Regions from separate parts of the Micromonospora sp. CPCC 205739 genome, predicted to be linked through region 2. Evidence: riboswitches for the same ligand, from Rfam matches in the RefSeq annotation. Region 2 holds a riboswitch; each other region holds the start of a gene.
What was found. A riboswitch is a leader RNA that binds a small molecule or an ion and turns the genes downstream of it on or off. The one in region 2 is predicted to bind cyclic di-AMP.
Positions count from the first base shown of each region.

Region 1: another riboswitch for cyclic di-AMP. It lies ahead of V6U88_RS04210 (coiled-coil domain-containing protein); the one in region 2 lies ahead of V6U88_RS14890 (C39 family peptidase).
Region 3: another riboswitch for cyclic di-AMP. It lies ahead of V6U88_RS26525 (transglycosylase family protein); the one in region 2 lies ahead of V6U88_RS14890 (C39 family peptidase).
Region 4: another riboswitch for cyclic di-AMP. It lies ahead of V6U88_RS12135 (coiled-coil domain-containing protein); the one in region 2 lies ahead of V6U88_RS14890 (C39 family peptidase).

Region 1 covers NZ_JBAKHS010000002.1:56,376-60,146, forward strand. Annotated here, with positions in the region: gene V6U88_RS04195 (1-phosphofructokinase family hexose kinase) at 1-17, opposite strand, end outside; gene V6U88_RS04200 (SRPBCC family protein) at 87-626, shown strand; gene V6U88_RS04205 (hypothetical protein) at 642-1,148, opposite strand; gene V6U88_RS04210 (coiled-coil domain-containing protein) at 1,266-2,321, opposite strand; cyclic di-AMP (ydaO/yuaA leader) riboswitch at 2,326-2,457, opposite strand; gene V6U88_RS04215 (cation diffusion facilitator family transporter) at 2,599-3,513, opposite strand; gene V6U88_RS04220 (HelD family protein) at 3,706-3,771, opposite strand, start outside.
Region 2 covers NZ_JBAKHS010000008.1:220,047-223,817, forward strand. Annotated here, with positions in the region: gene V6U88_RS14885 (alpha/beta fold hydrolase) at 1-622, opposite strand, end outside; gene V6U88_RS14890 (C39 family peptidase) at 728-1,549, opposite strand; cyclic di-AMP (ydaO/yuaA leader) riboswitch at 1,786-1,927, opposite strand; gene V6U88_RS14895 (hypothetical protein) at 2,229-2,990, opposite strand; gene V6U88_RS14900 (hypothetical protein) at 3,145-3,645, opposite strand.
Region 3 covers NZ_JBAKHS010000025.1:41,192-44,962, reverse strand. Annotated here, with positions in the region: gene nhaA (Na+/H+ antiporter NhaA) at 1-500, opposite strand, end outside; gene V6U88_RS26530 (universal stress protein) at 798-1,451, shown strand; gene V6U88_RS26525 (transglycosylase family protein) at 1,593-2,264, opposite strand; cyclic di-AMP (ydaO/yuaA leader) riboswitch at 2,263-2,435, opposite strand; gene V6U88_RS26520 (hypothetical protein) at 2,878-3,003, shown strand; gene V6U88_RS26515 (peptidoglycan-binding protein) at 3,005-3,771, shown strand, end outside.
Region 4 covers NZ_JBAKHS010000006.1:107,016-110,786, reverse strand. Annotated here, with positions in the region: gene V6U88_RS12145 (heavy metal translocating P-type ATPase) at 1-394, opposite strand, end outside; gene V6U88_RS12140 (YibE/F family protein) at 701-2,050, shown strand; cyclic di-AMP (ydaO/yuaA leader) riboswitch at 2,217-2,347, shown strand; gene V6U88_RS12135 (coiled-coil domain-containing protein) at 2,352-3,371, shown strand; gene V6U88_RS12130 (carbonic anhydrase) at 3,437-3,771, opposite strand, start outside.

The DNA of each region.
Region 1 (3,771 bases), on a different contig from region 2:
ATCACGTGCCCGCTCATCCTTCGTACCCGTCCATGCCCCGCCTCCCGTGCGCCGTCGCGGGCCGGGTTCCCCGCCGGAGCAGCGTCATGCCGCCTGGCGTTGCCAGCCCGGCCGCCGTACGGGACGATCGGGCGACCGACGAGGGGTGGGAGGGTGGAGTGGTCCGGCGGGAGTCGTTCAGCTACACGGTGCAGGCGCGCTGTTCACGGGCGGACGCGGTGGCGCTGTTGAGCGATCCGGCCCGGCAGGGGGAGCTGCACCCGCTGATCGTCCGGGTGCGCCGGCTGCCCACCCGTCCCGGCGCGCGGGCCAGCTACGCCATCACCGACCGGCTGGAGCTGGGGCCGCTGCGCTTCCCGGTCACCTACCAGGCCGACGTCCTGGTGGTCTCCGACGGCGAGATCGTCACGGTGGCCCGGCAGCAGCCGGGGACGACGGTGCGCAACCACACCCGGCTGCGAGCGGAGGGCGACCTGCTGCGGATCGACGTGGAGATCACTCTCTCCGCGCCGGCGCCCCTGTTCGGGTACGCGTTCCGCCAGGCCCGGGCCGCGCACCTGGGCCTGGCCAGCCGGCTCGGCGCGGCGCTGGACCGGGAGGCCGACGGGGGCCCGGTGCCGAACTGAGCCGCCGACCCCCGCTCAGCGACGGCCGGCCGGCGTGGCCGCCGCCGTCCGGCGGGGCGGGACGGCGCGGCGGGTCCGGCCCCACGGCTTCCAGGTGGAGATCACGGCCATGGTGACCAGCAGGGTGGTGGAGACCGCCGGCGCGACCACCACGTCGATCCGCTGGTGTGCGGTGGCGTCCGGTCCGGCCGCCGCGCGCACGTTCGGCGTCAGCGCGAACAGCACCAGGCCGGTCATCACCGTGGTGAGCACCAGCTTGACCACCACCCAGCGCCAGCGCAGCAGCCCCCACGGGGTCAGCAGCGCGCTGGCCACGCCGACCAGCCAGACCAGCACGCTCAGCGGCGCGAAGAGCCAGGTGACCACCAGCGCCGCCGCCGGGTAGACCACCCCCGGGGCGGCCCCGCGCAACCCGGCGACGCCGAGGGTGAGCAGCACGAGGTCCGCGCCGAGCCAGCCCAGCGCGGTCACCAGGTGCAGGGTGAGCAGGGCCTTACGGGCGTGGGGGGAGAGTCGGCTCATGCCCCCGATGCTCGTCCGGCCGCCGCGGTCCGTCGTGGGCCGACCGACGACATCGCGCGTACGTCGGCGCGCGTACGGCGGGGCCCGTCCGTGCCGGACGGGCCCCGCCGGGTCGGTCTAGTAGACCGACAGGTGCACGTGGTTGGTGTGGTCGCTGGACGGGTCGCCGCCCGCCCCGCTGTACGACTTCCACCCGCTGCTGGGCAGCCAGATCTGCCGGTACCAGATCACGTAGAGCACGCCGAGCCGGTCGGCGTTGCGGATCAGGTACGCGGACAGGTTGTTGCCGTACGTCCGGTCGCCGCCGGTGGCGTCGCCGCCGAAGCCGTTCTTCTGGGCGGCGAAGTCGCAGGCCCGGCCCTTGGGATGCTCGCCGGCGCCACTGGGGCGGTAGCAGGAGACGTACCGGGTGAAGCCGGCCGCCTGGGCCTGCTTGAGCGCGTTGAGCATGCGCGGGGTGATGCAGCCGTTGGCCGGGGTCGGGTCGTTGACGCTGCACGACTCCGAGGGCCAGGACCCGTCGGGGTTGCGCGGCGCCGGCCGCGCGTTGGCGGTGGAGGTGCCCCGGTTGGCGCCGCCGCCGGCACGGGCGGCGGGCTTGTCGGCGGCGGCCACCGCGAGCGCCCGCTCGGCCTGCTGCTTGCGCTTGGCCATCACCGCGACCTGCTTGCGCTCCTCGACGATCTCCTTGTCGAGCGCGGCCCGGGTGCGGCTGGCCTCGTCGCGGGTGCGGATCAGGTTGCGCAGCTCCCGGTCCTCGTTGCTGGCGACGGTCTCCAGGGCCGCCGCCCGGTCCAGGAAGCCCTCCGGGCTGGTGCTGTTGAGCAGCGCCGACACCGGCCCGAGGCGCCCGGTCCGGTACGCCACGCCGGCGATCTCGCCGACCTTGCCGTGCCGGACGGTCAGCTCCGACTCGATGTTCTTGAGTTGGTCGTTCAGTTCCCGCTGCCGCTTGGTGGAGCGTTCCAGCGCCGCCTTGGCGTCGATCCAGCCCTTGCCCGCCGCGTCGAGCTGGGCGCGCAGTGCGGGGGTGCCGCCCTCGGGGTCGCCGGGGGCGGCGAGCCGGGTGGCGGGGGGAGCGGCGGTCGCCGGGAGCGGCGCGGACGACACGCCGAGGGCGAGCGCCGCGACGACCGCGGCCGCCAGCCGGGCAGTGGTACGTCGTACGTGCATGCACATGTCCTTCCGTCAGCCGCCGACCGGGTTAGCTGACGGGTTCGGGACGGAAGATCCCTACCGCTGACGCGGATGCACCCCACGAACTTGGTTCCCCGGCTCGCCCTGGCGGGCGATTAGGCGGCGGCCACCGCCGGCACCGGTGGGTGCCGCCTGGCGGAGGCCGGGACCGAGCCTACCGGTACGGAAGTGACGCCCGCCCGGTTCGTGACTCAGGGTACGGGAGTGAATCCTGGTGTAGGTGGCACAACAGGACAATAGGTGTCCGATTTCGTCACCACTCGACCTGCCCGCAGGCGCCGGGGGCGGCGCCGGGCTCGATCTGCAGGGTGGCGTGGTCGATGTGGAAGTCCTCGTGCAGGGCGGTGCGGGCGGCGGCGAGCACGGTGCCGACCTCGGCGCCGGGGGCCATGGTGAGGTGGGCGGAGGCGACGTCCATGCCGGAGGTGAGCGTCCAGACGTGCAGGTCGTGCACCTCGGCGACGCCGGGGACGGCGATCAGCCGGTCGTGCACGGCGGTCACCTGGAGGTGCTCCGGGGCGGCCTGGACCAGGATCCGGACCGCCGCCCGGCCGAGCCGCCAGGTCCGGGGGAGGATGAACAGGGCGATCGCGACCGCCACCGCCGGGTCGGCCCACCACCAGCCGGTGCCGGCGATGAGCAGCGCGGCGCCGATCACGCCGACCGAGCCGAGCAGGTCGCCGAGCACCTCCAGGTACGCCCCGCGCAGGTTGATGCTCTCCTGCGCCCCCGGACGCAGCAGCGCGAACGCGACGAGGTTGGCCAGCAGGCCGAGCACCGCCACGGCCAGCATCGGCCCGGTCCGTACCTCCGGCGGATCCTCGAACCGGCGTACCGCCTCGACCAGCACGTAGACCGCCACCCCGCTGAGCAGGACGGCGTTGGCGAGCGCGGCCAGCACCTCCAGCCGGTAGAGCCCGAAGGTGCGTTGCGGGTCCCGGTCCCCGTGCCGGATGGCGGTGATGGCGGCCAGCGCCATGCCGATGCCGAGCACGTCGGTGAACATGTGCCCGGCGTCGGAGAGCAGGGCCAGCGAACCGGTGGCGAACGCGGCGACCGCCTCGACCACCATCAGCGCGGCGAGCAGCGCGAAGGCCGCCCAGAGCCGGCCCCGGTGGCGGTGCGCGGCGTTCGCCACCGACCCGTGGTGGTCATGACCTGCGCCCACGCCCACACCTTCCGTCGCCACCGCGCCCCGAGCCCAACCTATGCTCACATCGCTATATGTGCAACTGACCGGTCCACCTCACCCACCCCGTCGGGCCGCACCTTCAGAAGAAGCGTGGCTGTTCCGCGCGCGGAGGCCCCTCCTTCTCCGAAACTGCGCGATCCGGAGCGGGGGTGCGGGAGGGGGTGGGGGTCAGGGGGTGGGGTCGATGGTGGTGAGGCGTTGGGTGGCGCGGGAGAGGGCGACGTAGAGGGTGCG
Region 2 (3,771 bases):
CGCCCCGGGCCAGCAGCACCGGGACGTCGGTGGCGGCCAGCAGGGCGGGCAGCTCCGGCGCGCCGACCGCGAAGGCGGCCGGGTCCATGGCCAGCCGCCAGCGGCCGTCCTCGACGCGCAGGCCCGCGTCGACCACCGGGTGGTCCGGCGCGAACAACCCGCCGAGGCCGGCCACCTTCAGGTAGCGGCGGGCCGCCTCGTCCCGGGTGGCGAACCAGGTCACCGGCCGCTCGGCCAGCTCCCGCGCCCGGGCCAGCTCGGTCGGCGACCAGACCGCCTTGATGCCCAGCCCCACCACCGCGTCGACCGGCAGCCCCGCCTCGCGGGCGGCCAGCGCCAGCGCGACCACCCCGCCGAGGGAGTGCCCGAGGACCACCAGCCGCTCACCCGGCCGCGCGCCCTCGGCCGCCGGGACGAGCCCCGCCGCGACCTGGCCGGCGAGCCCGGCGAAGGAGTAGCCCGGCAGTGGCGGCGAGAAGCCGTGCCCGGCCAGGTCCGGCGCCAGCCAGCGCCCCGGCCAGCGATGCTCCAGCAACGGCGCCCAGGGCAGCCACACGTCGCCGGTGGCGCCCATCCCGTGCAGCAGCAACAGCAGTCGGCGGGTACCCGAGTCGTCGGTCATGGGGCGCAGTGTGCCATCGCCCGGTTCCGCCGCGCGAGACCCGCTCCGACGACGACGGGCACCGACTCCCAGGGGAGCCGGTGCCCGTACGTGTGGCGGTGCGGATCAGGCCGAGTAGCCGCGGGTGGCGATCCAGTTCGCCAGGTCGATGGTGCTGATCCAGTACGTCGGCACGTTCGGGTCCGCCGAGTCGGCGATCCGGACCGTACGGCCGTCGTTCTTGTAGCCGACCACGGCGATGTAGTGGCCGCCCGGGAAGGAGTGCCAGCCACCGGCGGTGTCGGTGGCGGACCCCGCCACGTTCGCGACGACACCCCGCCCGTCGTTGATCGCCTCGATGACGTCGGCCTGGAGCCGGTCGATCTGCGCGGAGCTGGGGGTGCCCTCGAACATCCGGGTGCGGTACGGGTCGCCCTTGACCGACTGGTTCAGGACCCGGGTGGTGTCCCGCGCCGAGTTGGTGCCCATCTCGGTGGTGCCGAGCGGACCGGCCAGCTCGTCCTGGCTGCGCTCGACGCCGGCCGCGCTGAGCGCGTTGCGCACCGCCGCCGGGCCGCAGTTGTAGTAGGTGTTCTGCGCCTGGTAGTCGATCCGCAGGACCTTGGTCGACGGCGGCTTGGGGGCCGCCTTGCGGGTCAGGTCCGGGTCCGCCTTGCCCCTGGTGGCGGCCGACGGCGAGGCACTCGGCGAGGGCGACGGGCGGTGATTGGTGGCGGCGCGGGCCTGGCCGCGGGTGGCGATGTCGTCCAGCCGGGGCGCCACCTCGGCGGCGACGGCGGCCGAGGTCTGCTGGCGGGCGGGCGCCTCGTCGGCGAGCAGGGTGGTGGCGCCGGAGACCAGCACGAGCGCGGCGGCCGAACCGGCGACAAGCTGGTACGACCGCTCGCCGGCCAGCCGGCGCAGCTGCCGCTTCAGGGTGTGCTTCACGTGTTTTCCTCCACGGTACGAGGGCGGGAGCGGCGTGCCGGGCCGGCGCGTGACGGGACGTCACCCGCGGTGTCAGGACCGGTGTGGGGGCCGCTCGGCGGGGGTGCGCCCGGGCAGTGGCCGGGCGGCGGGGTGTGGGCCGGATCAGCGCGCGAGGGCGCGGCGGACCTGCGGGAACACCCCGGTACCGAGGTGGAGAGAAAGCCGAGGGATGCGAGAGTGCTGCACGAAGTGGAAACTCCTTCCGACACCGCCTACCGGGTTAGCTGACGGATTCGGGCGGGAAGAGCGCCCTACCACGGGCCGTGGCCCGCGGATTCACCCCAGACGTGCGTGGGTCCCCGGTTCGTGGAAATCACGATTGAGCGGGTCGGCGCGGCGTCGCCTCTTGCGATCGGAAACCGCACCGGACCGGGGCGACACTACTGGCCGCTCCACCTGCCCGCCAAGCGTCCCCAGCTGCGTAAACATGATCGGTGCCACGAATTTGCCGTACAGTTCGGCACTGACGTCACTCAATGGGACAGGCGTTTGTTATGGCACGGTCGGGTCACAACCGGACAGCCGGGCAGCAAGGTCCGCCGTTCGCGGCGATCGATGTCACCGACTGTTACCGATGACCGTTTCCCCGATTCCGGTGACGCGACTCACGGAATTCAGGTAACGATTCGGTCGCGCGTCAGCCCACCCGGGCCGGACGCCAGCGCGCCGCGGGCGTCGTCCGCGCCGCCGCCGTCGCCGCCCGTGGCGCGGGCACCCGCCCCGGACGCAGCCGCTGCGCCGCCGCGTACGCCTCGGCGGCCAGGGCGCGGGCCGCCTCGGCGGCCAGTTCGGCGTCCCGCCACGCCGACCGCTCCCGCCCGGCCGCCACCCGGTACGCGTCCCGCCGGCCGTCGCGGACCGCCCGGGCCAGCAGCACCTCCTGCTCGACCGGGTGCCGCCGGGGGTCCCAGCCGTCCCGGTGCGCGAAGACGTCCCGCAGCCGCTCCACGGGCAGCTCACCCCGCCAGTGGGCGGCCACCGCCGCCTGGTGCAGCCAACGCTCCCGGCCCGCGTACTCGGCCGGCGTGCGGGGGGTGTGCGGGGCGGGCAGCGCGGCGGCGCCGACGAAGCGGCGGGCGGCGGTCTCCGCCTCGTCGTACGCCTCCCAGGCCCGGTCCACCTCCTCCTGCGCGGCCAGCCAGGCCTCCCGCCACCGGCGGGCGGTCTGGGCGGCGCCGGCCGCGGCGACGGCGACCTCCTCGGCGTACCGGCGCAGGTCCGCCAGCTCCGTCGCGGGGGTGGTGGCCGGGGACGGATCGACGGCCGGGTCGGCGGCGGCCTCCCGCTCCGGGCGGGCGACCAGCACGGTGAGCACGGTCAGGGCGAGCACGAGCAGGGCCGACCAGATGGCGGCGGCGGTCGGGACCTCGACGAGGAACTGGTAGACGACGGTGTTCATGGTCGGCACCTCCCGGAAGGGGGACGCGGATGAGGAGTTTGCACGCGGCCCGGGGGCGGCGGGGCGAGGCCGAGGGCGACGACGCGTACCGGCGGGCGTGTGCGGTGATGGGGTTCTCGACAGGTGCGGTCGCGGGTCACCCCCGCGTGGGCGGTCAGCCGAGCGGCGGGGCGCGGGGACCGGTGGCGCCGACGGCCAGCCCGGCCAGGGGCAGCGGCGCGGTGACCGGGTGGGCCGGCCGGCCGGCCGGGTCGATCGAGGCGACCGGGTCGAGTGGGGCGGCGGGCGCGGCGACGAGGGCGCGGCCCGCGCGCTGGGCGTCCCCGACGCCGAGCGTGACGGCGGGCCCGGAGGTGAGCGTCGCGGCGGGGCCGGCGGTGAGCGTCGCGGCGGAGCCGTCAGCGAACGTGACGACGAGGGTGGCGGGGACGGCGGCGAGGTCGACGGCGGCCGCGCGGACGGCGGACACGTCGGGAACCGCCAGGTCGGCGAAGGCCGGCGCGTTGGCTGGGCGCGGGGCGGCGGCGAGCGCGCCGGCGTCGGGCGCGGCCGAACCGCCGAGGGAGAGCGCGACCGCCAGGGCGAGGCCGGTCAGCAGCCGGGAACTCCAGCGCGCGACCCACCACAACGGACTGGTGGGCGCGACCGGGAGCACGGCACCACGCTACCGCCGATGCCAGGTGATCGCAGCGTCGCCGGCGTGTCGGCGCGGCACTCACGACCGGGCGACCTACGAGCGCCTCCCGTTTGCGGCGTGTCGGGCAATCCCTCGGCAACGTCA
Region 3 (3,771 bases), on a different contig from region 2:
GACGGGAGGCACCGACCGACCACGGCGAGCACGGCGAGGGCGAACGCGATGTCGGTGGCCGTCGGAATGGCCCAGCCCTTGCCGGCGCCGGGGCCCGCGCCGGCGGCGATCAGGTAGTACAGCACGGCGGGTACGATCACCCCGCCCACGGCCGCGGCGACCGGCACGGCGGCGCGGTGCGGATCGCGCAGGTCACCGGCGACGAACTCCCGCTTGAGTTCGAGCCCGGCGACGAAGAAGAAGATGGCGAGCAGGCCGTCGGCCGCCCAGGTGGCGAGGCTGAGGTCGAGGTGCAGCGCGGACGGGCCGACCGTCAGGTCGCGCACCCACCGGTAGCCCTCCGCCCAGGGCGAATTCGACCAGATCAACGCCAGCAGCGCCCCGGTGAGCAGCAGCGCGCCGCCCACGGTCTCCTTACGGAGGATGGCGGAGATGCGGCTGGTCTCGCCCCACGAGTGTCGGGCGAACAGGCTGGTACGGCGCCGGGTGGCGTCGGTCACGGAAACTCCTCGTCGGCAGGGGTCGCGTCATCCATCGCCGACCAGACTTCCCGGCACACCTGGGCCAACCCTATCCGCCGCCGCGGCGGACACATCGACCGTCGCGACGGCCCGCGCTCGTGGTCCGGCGCGGTGACTGTCCTGGTACCCGACGGCCGCCCGACGAATCATGCCGGGTGGTCCAGCCCGTCGCCGCGCGCCAGCCGGCGAGAAGAGTGACCCGAGTCGACGAGTCATGCGCATCCTCCCCGGCCGGGAGCGGCGGCTTACCCGGGGGCGGGTCGGGTATGCACGCGCGTGGACCAGTGGTGGTGGGTGCTCCTCGCGGTGGTGGTCTGGCTGGCGACCGGCCTGCTGACCGCGGCCGTCTTCGTCACCCGCGGTGGGCACCGCAACCTGCTCTGGTACCTGGTCGGGGGCCTGCTGGGGCCGCTCTTCGTACCCATCGCGGTAGAGCGTGGCCGGGCGGGTACCCGGCGGGTCGAGGTGCGGTCCCGGCCGCCCGCGCCGACCGGGACGGGACTGCGGGTCCTCGTCGGCGTGGACGGCTCCCCGGACTCCGACCGGGCCCTGCGCGCCGTCGTGCGCGCGCTGGGCGGCACCGCCAGCGAACTGGTGCTGGTCGCGGTGACCAGCCCGGACCTGGTCGACGTCGAGGCGACCGAGGAGGACCGCCGGATCCGCCGGATGCTCGACGACCGGGCGGACGCGCTGCCGGCGGAGTTGCCGCAGCCGAGCATCGAGGTGGTCGTCGGTCATCCGGCCGACGGGCTGCTGGCGGTGGCCGAGGCCCGCGACGTCGACCTGCTGGTCGTGGGTCGGGGCGGTCACGGGCTCGGCGAGCGACTGCTCGGCAGCGTCGCCGAGGACCTGGCGCACCGTTCTCCCCGCGCCGTGCTGCTCGGCAGCCTGCCCGACCGGGCCGGGTCACCTCCGGCCCGGGACGGTTGAACCGGGCGCGACGAGCACGCCGGCGACCGTCGCCGGGCCGGCGCGGACCCGTGAGCGCCCGGCCGCGGGCGGCGGCCGGGCGCTCACGTGTTCGGGTGTGACCTGCCCGTCCGGCCCCCTGCGGGGCCGGACGGGACGGGATCAGAGGGCGAGCTTCTGACCCGGGAAGATCAGGCCCGGGTCGGCGCCGACGACACCCTTGTTGCGCTCGTACAGCGGGCGCCAGCCACCGGCCAGGCCCCGGGCGTCGGCGATCTTCGACAGCGTGTCGCCCGGCTTGACGACGTGGACCTTGCCCGTGCCGGCCGGCGCGCTGCGCCGCTGGCTGCGGCTGCTGGGCTGTTCCCCACGCGACGAGCGCTCCTTGGTGGTGGCCCGCGTGGCGCGCCGCTCCGACTTCTGCGACTTCTGCGACTTCTCGGAGCTGCCGGCGTAGCTCTTGGTGGAGCCGCCCTTCTTGCCGCAGGTCGGCCAGGCGCCGATGCCCTGACCGTCGAGCACCTTCTCGGCGATGGCGATCTGCTCGCCCCGGCTGGCCAGGTCGGCGCGGGAGGCGTACTTCTTGCCGCCGTAGCCGGACCAGGTGCTCTGCGAGAACTGCAGGCCGCCGTAGTAGCCGTTGCCGGTGTTGATGTGCCAGTTGCCGCCGGACTCGCACTGGGCGATCGCGTCCCAGTTGACGCTGGCGGCGCTCGCCGGCGACGCCGGTGCCAGCACGGCGGCGACTCCGGTGACCGCACCGACGGCGAGCGTGCCGAGGGCGATGCGGCGCGAGCTGACCCGTCGGTGACGGGCGGTGTATTCAGTTGCCATGTGGATTCCTCCACGCCGACGAGGTGAGCTGTCGGGTTCGGGCCGAGGAGCCCGGCCGCCGTGGCGGCTTCACCCCGAGGTGACGTGCACCGAGGAACGTGTGGGTCCCCCGCTCCATGCCCGGTGACAAGGTCCCAGCGGCCGGCGGCATGGATTAGGCGTTACCGGCCGTGGTGTCCGCGATCGCGAACACCAACGACGTTAGGAACCGTTTCGGCGGATTGCCCACCTCTTGTGAAGTTCTTCACCCGGCTGAGCGACGGCGCCGTGCTTCGAGTTGCGGGTTGGTCGGCGGTGCTCTACAAGGGCCGGTCGGGAACCTGTCACGACTGGGCCGAAAGCCTCGCTCCGAGCGGCGGATCAGGTGCCGTCCCCTCGCCGTTTTCGCTGGTCAGGCGGCCTCGATCGGTGGCCCGCGCCGCTGGACGGTCAGCGTTGCCGCTGATTGGCGACTCATGTCTGGGCAGCCCGGCCGCCGACTCGGACGGTAGGGAGCAGAGCGCGGCCGCGGCGCCGACGCGTCGGACCCGCCGGTTGCCGGGCGCCGGTGCCCTGGCCAGCACGATCCGCCCCGGTTCGCGGCGGTCGACCATCCGCGAGAGGAAGGACCTTCATGGACGCCGTAAGCATCGACACCGACTACCTCGTCGCCACCTTGGACGAGGACGACGACCCGGAGAGCCTGGCCGGCGACGAGGTCGACTTCGACCTGGCCGCCGCGCTGGAAGAGGAGGAGTGAGATGGGCGTGCACCTGGCGCCCGCGCTGCGGGTGCTGCGCGAGGAGATAGACACCCGATGGCCGCAGCGGGACCGCAAGTCCGACGGCTGGTTGGGCGACGCCAGTCACCAGGCGCGCCGCTCGGACCATAATCCGGACAGTGACGACCAGTCGGTCAACGCGGTGGACGTGGACGTCGACGGGATCGACCCGCTGCTGGTCGTCCGGCAGGCCGTCAGCCATCCGTCCACCCAGTACGTCATCTACGACCGGAAGATCTGGAGCCGTACCCGCAGCTTCCGGCCGGCCCGGTACACCGGGCCGAACCCGCACGACAAGCACCTGCACGTCAGCGTCAGCCACCAGCGGAGCCTGGAGGACAGCCGCCACCCGTGGGGCATCGCCACCGCCACGACTGCGCGGCTCGGCGACCGGTTGCTGCGCGCCGGCTGTCGGGGCGGCGACGTCCGGGAGTTGCAGGCCGTCGCCAACCGCCTCGGGGCCCGGCTGACGGCCGACGGGGTGTTCGGGCCGGCCGTGGCCGCCTGGGTACGGTCGTTCCAGACCGCCCGGAAGCTCACCGCCGACGGGGTGGTCGGCCCGCGTACCGTGGCGGCCCTGCGCGCGGCCGTCAAGCCGGCCCCGTCGGTGCCCAGCGGGCGACCGGCGACGCCGGTGTCCGAGGTCAGACCGGGCTCGCGGACGCTGCGGCGCGGCAGCAAGGGCGGGGACGTGGCCTTCGTCCAGCGGTTCGTCGGCGCGAAGCGGTGCGGCCCCGCGAGCGGCGC
Region 4 (3,771 bases), on a different contig from region 2:
GGGCGGCCAGCTCCCACCAGAAGTCCAGCTCGAACGCGCCCAGGCTGGTGGCGAGCGAGGCGGCGTACGCGACAGTGATCGCCATCCCGACCAGCAGCATCATTCCCGGAGCCCGGTCGCGCACCTCGCGGACGGCACCGACCAGGAACGGCCAGCCGCCCCACCAGAAGACCACCGAGCCGAGCACCGGCCCGACCAGGGACCGCCCGGGGAACTCCAGCCGGTAGCCGAACCAGTCCATCACCATGTGGCTGGTGACCACCACGGGCAGGGTCAGCGCCAGGCACAGCCAGAACCGGCGGCGGAACATCTCCGGGTCGTGGCCGGCGTGCTTGTCGTGCCCCCGGTGCTGGTCCGGCGCCGGGTGCCGGGCAGGTCCGGCGTGCTGGTCCATGCCCCCAAGATGCCTGGTGGGCGCGCTGCCGGTGGTGCGAACCGGGCGGACCCACAGCGAACCTCGCTACGATTCTCCGGCCATGACACTCCGCCCGCCGCTGCTGCGGCCCCGCGTACCGCGTCGGGGTCCGCTGCCGTGGCGATCCACCCGGGCGGCTCGCCGACCGCGCGACCCGCTCACCCTGCGTGAGCACGCTGGCACCCGGGGGCGAGACTTCGGTACGCGCCCCGGTGCGCACCGCCGGCCGGTGAACCGACCGGCCGGCTGACACGTACCCCGCCCTGGATCGTTGGGAGACTCGCAATGGGCGCCGACCACACCCGTCCCGCTCCGTCCGCCCCACCGGGGGTGCGGCGGATCCTCGTCGCGACCGTGGTCCCGCTGTTCGTCATCACGGTGATCGCCGCGCTGGTGCTCTGGCCGCGCGACTCCCGGCAGGCCGACGGCGGTGCCGAGCCGCCGCGGCACCACGGGACGGTGACCCGCGTGCTGACCGAGCCCTGCCCGCCGACACCCGAGGTCCCCGACGGGTCGCCCGGCGCGGCCGAGGGTCCGTGCGGGACGGTGACGGTCAAGGTCGAGCAGGGTCCGGACAGCGGGCAGCAGGTGCAGACCCCGGTACCGGCCGGCCCGGGCGCGCCCACCGTGGCGGTGGGCGACGAGGTGGTGCTGGTCCAGCTCTCCGACCCGGCCGACCCCACCGCCAGCAGCTACCAGATCGCCGAGCACCAGCGGGGCAAGCCGCTGATCTGGCTGGTCGCGCTCTTCGCGGCGGCGATCGTGGCGTTCGGCCGGCTGCGCGGGCTGGCCGCACTGGCCGGGCTGGGCGCCAGCTTCGCCATCCTGCTCACCTTCGTCGTGCCCGGCATCGGCGCGGGCGGCTCGCCGCTGCCGATCGCGATCACCGGCTCGGCGCTGATCATGTTCGTGGTGCTGTACCTGACCCACGGGATCACCGCGCAGACCTCGGTGGCGGTCCTCGGCACGCTCGGCAGCCTGGTGCTGACCGGGGTCCTCGGCAGCCTGGCCACCGCCGCCGCCCACCTGACCGGGTTCGGCAGCGAGGAGGCCACCACGCTGTCGATGTACCAGCGCGACGTCGACCTGCACGGGCTGCTGCTGGCCGGCATCATCATCGGTTCGCTCGGCGTGCTCGACGACGTCACCGTCACCCAGGCCGCCACGGTCACCGAGCTGTCGCACGCCAACCCCGGCCTGTCCCGCATCCAGCTCTACCGGGCCGCCACCCGGGTCGGCCGGGCGCACATCGCCTCCACGGTCAACACCATCGTGCTCGCGTACGCGGGCGCGTCGCTGCCGCTGCTGCTCCTGCTCACCGCCGACAGCCGGTCGGTGAGCCAGATCCTCACCAGCGAGTTCCTGGCCCAGGAGATCGTCCGCAGCGCGGTGGCGACACTCGGCCTGATCGCCGCCGTACCGCTGACCACCGCGCTGGCCGCGCTGGTCGCCACCGCCGGTCGCGGCCCGGCGTCCGATTCGGCGTCGGGCGAGGGCCCGGCACCGACGCCCCGCCCCTCCGCCGACCGGGACGCGGCGCTCGAGGCGCTGAGCGCGTCGCGCCCCGGCGGACCGTCCACCCCGGCCCCCGCACGGTGGCCCGACCCGGAAAGGAGCACGGACACCGCATGGTGAAACTCCGCTGCGTGACCGACGCCGACGCGGAACCTGACGAACGCGTCACTCGTCACGTACCGCCACGACGAAATAACGCTTTTAGTCGGGTTCTGGACGTAGATCCCCGGTACGACTGTCAGGTAACCTCGCTGCCGGTCACCGCCGAAGGCGCGCAGCGGCGCCTGCGGTGCCGCCGCCCAATCGCCGTGAGGCGAGCCGGGGAACCAGGTACATGGGGTGAATCCGCGCGAGCGGTAGGGGCCACTTCCGTCCCGAACCCGTCAGCTAACCCGGTCGGCGGTCGACGGAAGGGAACACTGTGACGGCACCCCTGCGCCGCTGGTTGACTCCGGTGGTGGCCGTGTTCGCCGCTCTGGCCATCCTCGCCGGCCCGACAGCCGCGACTGCCGCGCCCTCGACCCCCACCCCCTCGGGGCACGAGGAGGACGAGGAGCCCAAGCTGCTCACCGACGTCATCGAGCTGCGCAACCGCGAGTACTCGAAGGCGAAGACCCAGCTGGAGAAGTCCAAGAAGCGCCAGCAGCAGCTCGGGCGGGAGGTGAAGCGCGCGCAGGACGAGCTGGAGGCGTTGCGGCCGCAGGTCTCGCAGATCGCGGCGCAGTCGTACCGGACCGGCCGGATCGGCGCGGTGGCGGCGCTGCTGGAGAGCAGCGGGCCGGACTCGTTCGTCCAGCGCGCCGCCGTGCTGGACGAGCTGAACATGGTCAACGGGCAGAAGCTGGCCAGGGTCACCGCCGCCAAGAACCGCGCGGAGCAGGCCAAGCTGGCCCTCGACGCCGAGGTCCGCGAGCAGCAGAAGCTCACCAACGACATGGCCCGGGAGAGCCGGGAGGCGGAGAAGGCCCTCGCGCTGGTCGGTGGCCGGGGCTTCACCGGCGGCCTGGTCGACGCGACCTCGCCGGTCGCCCGGATCGCTCCCGGCCGGACGGCGGACGGCGGCTGGCGCCCCGAGTCGCGCACCGAGGACGACCCGACCACCTCCGGCACCATCACGCCACGCACCCTGCACGCGTACAAGGAGGTCCGGCGGGCCGGCTTCAAGCGGTTCGTCGGCTGCTACCGGCCGGGCGGGCCGTGGGAGCACCCGAAGGGCAAGGCCTGCGACTGGTCGTTGCAGAGCAGCGGCTTCGCGCCCTGGCACAACAACGACACCCGGATGTACGGCAACAACCTCGCCGCGTTCCTGATCCGCAACGCCGACCGGCTCGGCATCTACTACGTGATCTGGAACCGGCAGATCTGGTTCCCGGCGACCGGATGGAAGTCGTACAGCGGACCGTCGGACCACACCGACCACGTGCACATGTCGATGTTGTAGCGCGCGACGCGTACCGAACGAGGGCCGTCCCCGGTGGGGGGCGGCCCTCGTCGCGTCGCGGGGTGTCAGCCGGTGACGGCGCTCGCCTGGCCGGCCTGGGCCGGCACGGCGGCGGACCCGCCGGCGGGTACCGCGGCCACCGTGCGCACCTCGCCGGCGCTGAGCCGGTACGACATGCCGACCACCGCGCAGCGCCCGGCGGCGACCGCGTCGGCCAGTACGGCGGAGTTGCCGAGCAGCGTCTCCACGGTGTGCCCGATGTGGATGTCCACGATCCCGTCGACGTCGTCGACGCCCTGCTCGGCCGCCCGCCGGAGGCTGGGCACCACCGCGTCCACCACCGCCCGCAGGTGCCCGGCCGGGGCCGTGCCCGTCCGTACCGCGTCCCGGGCGGCCTGCA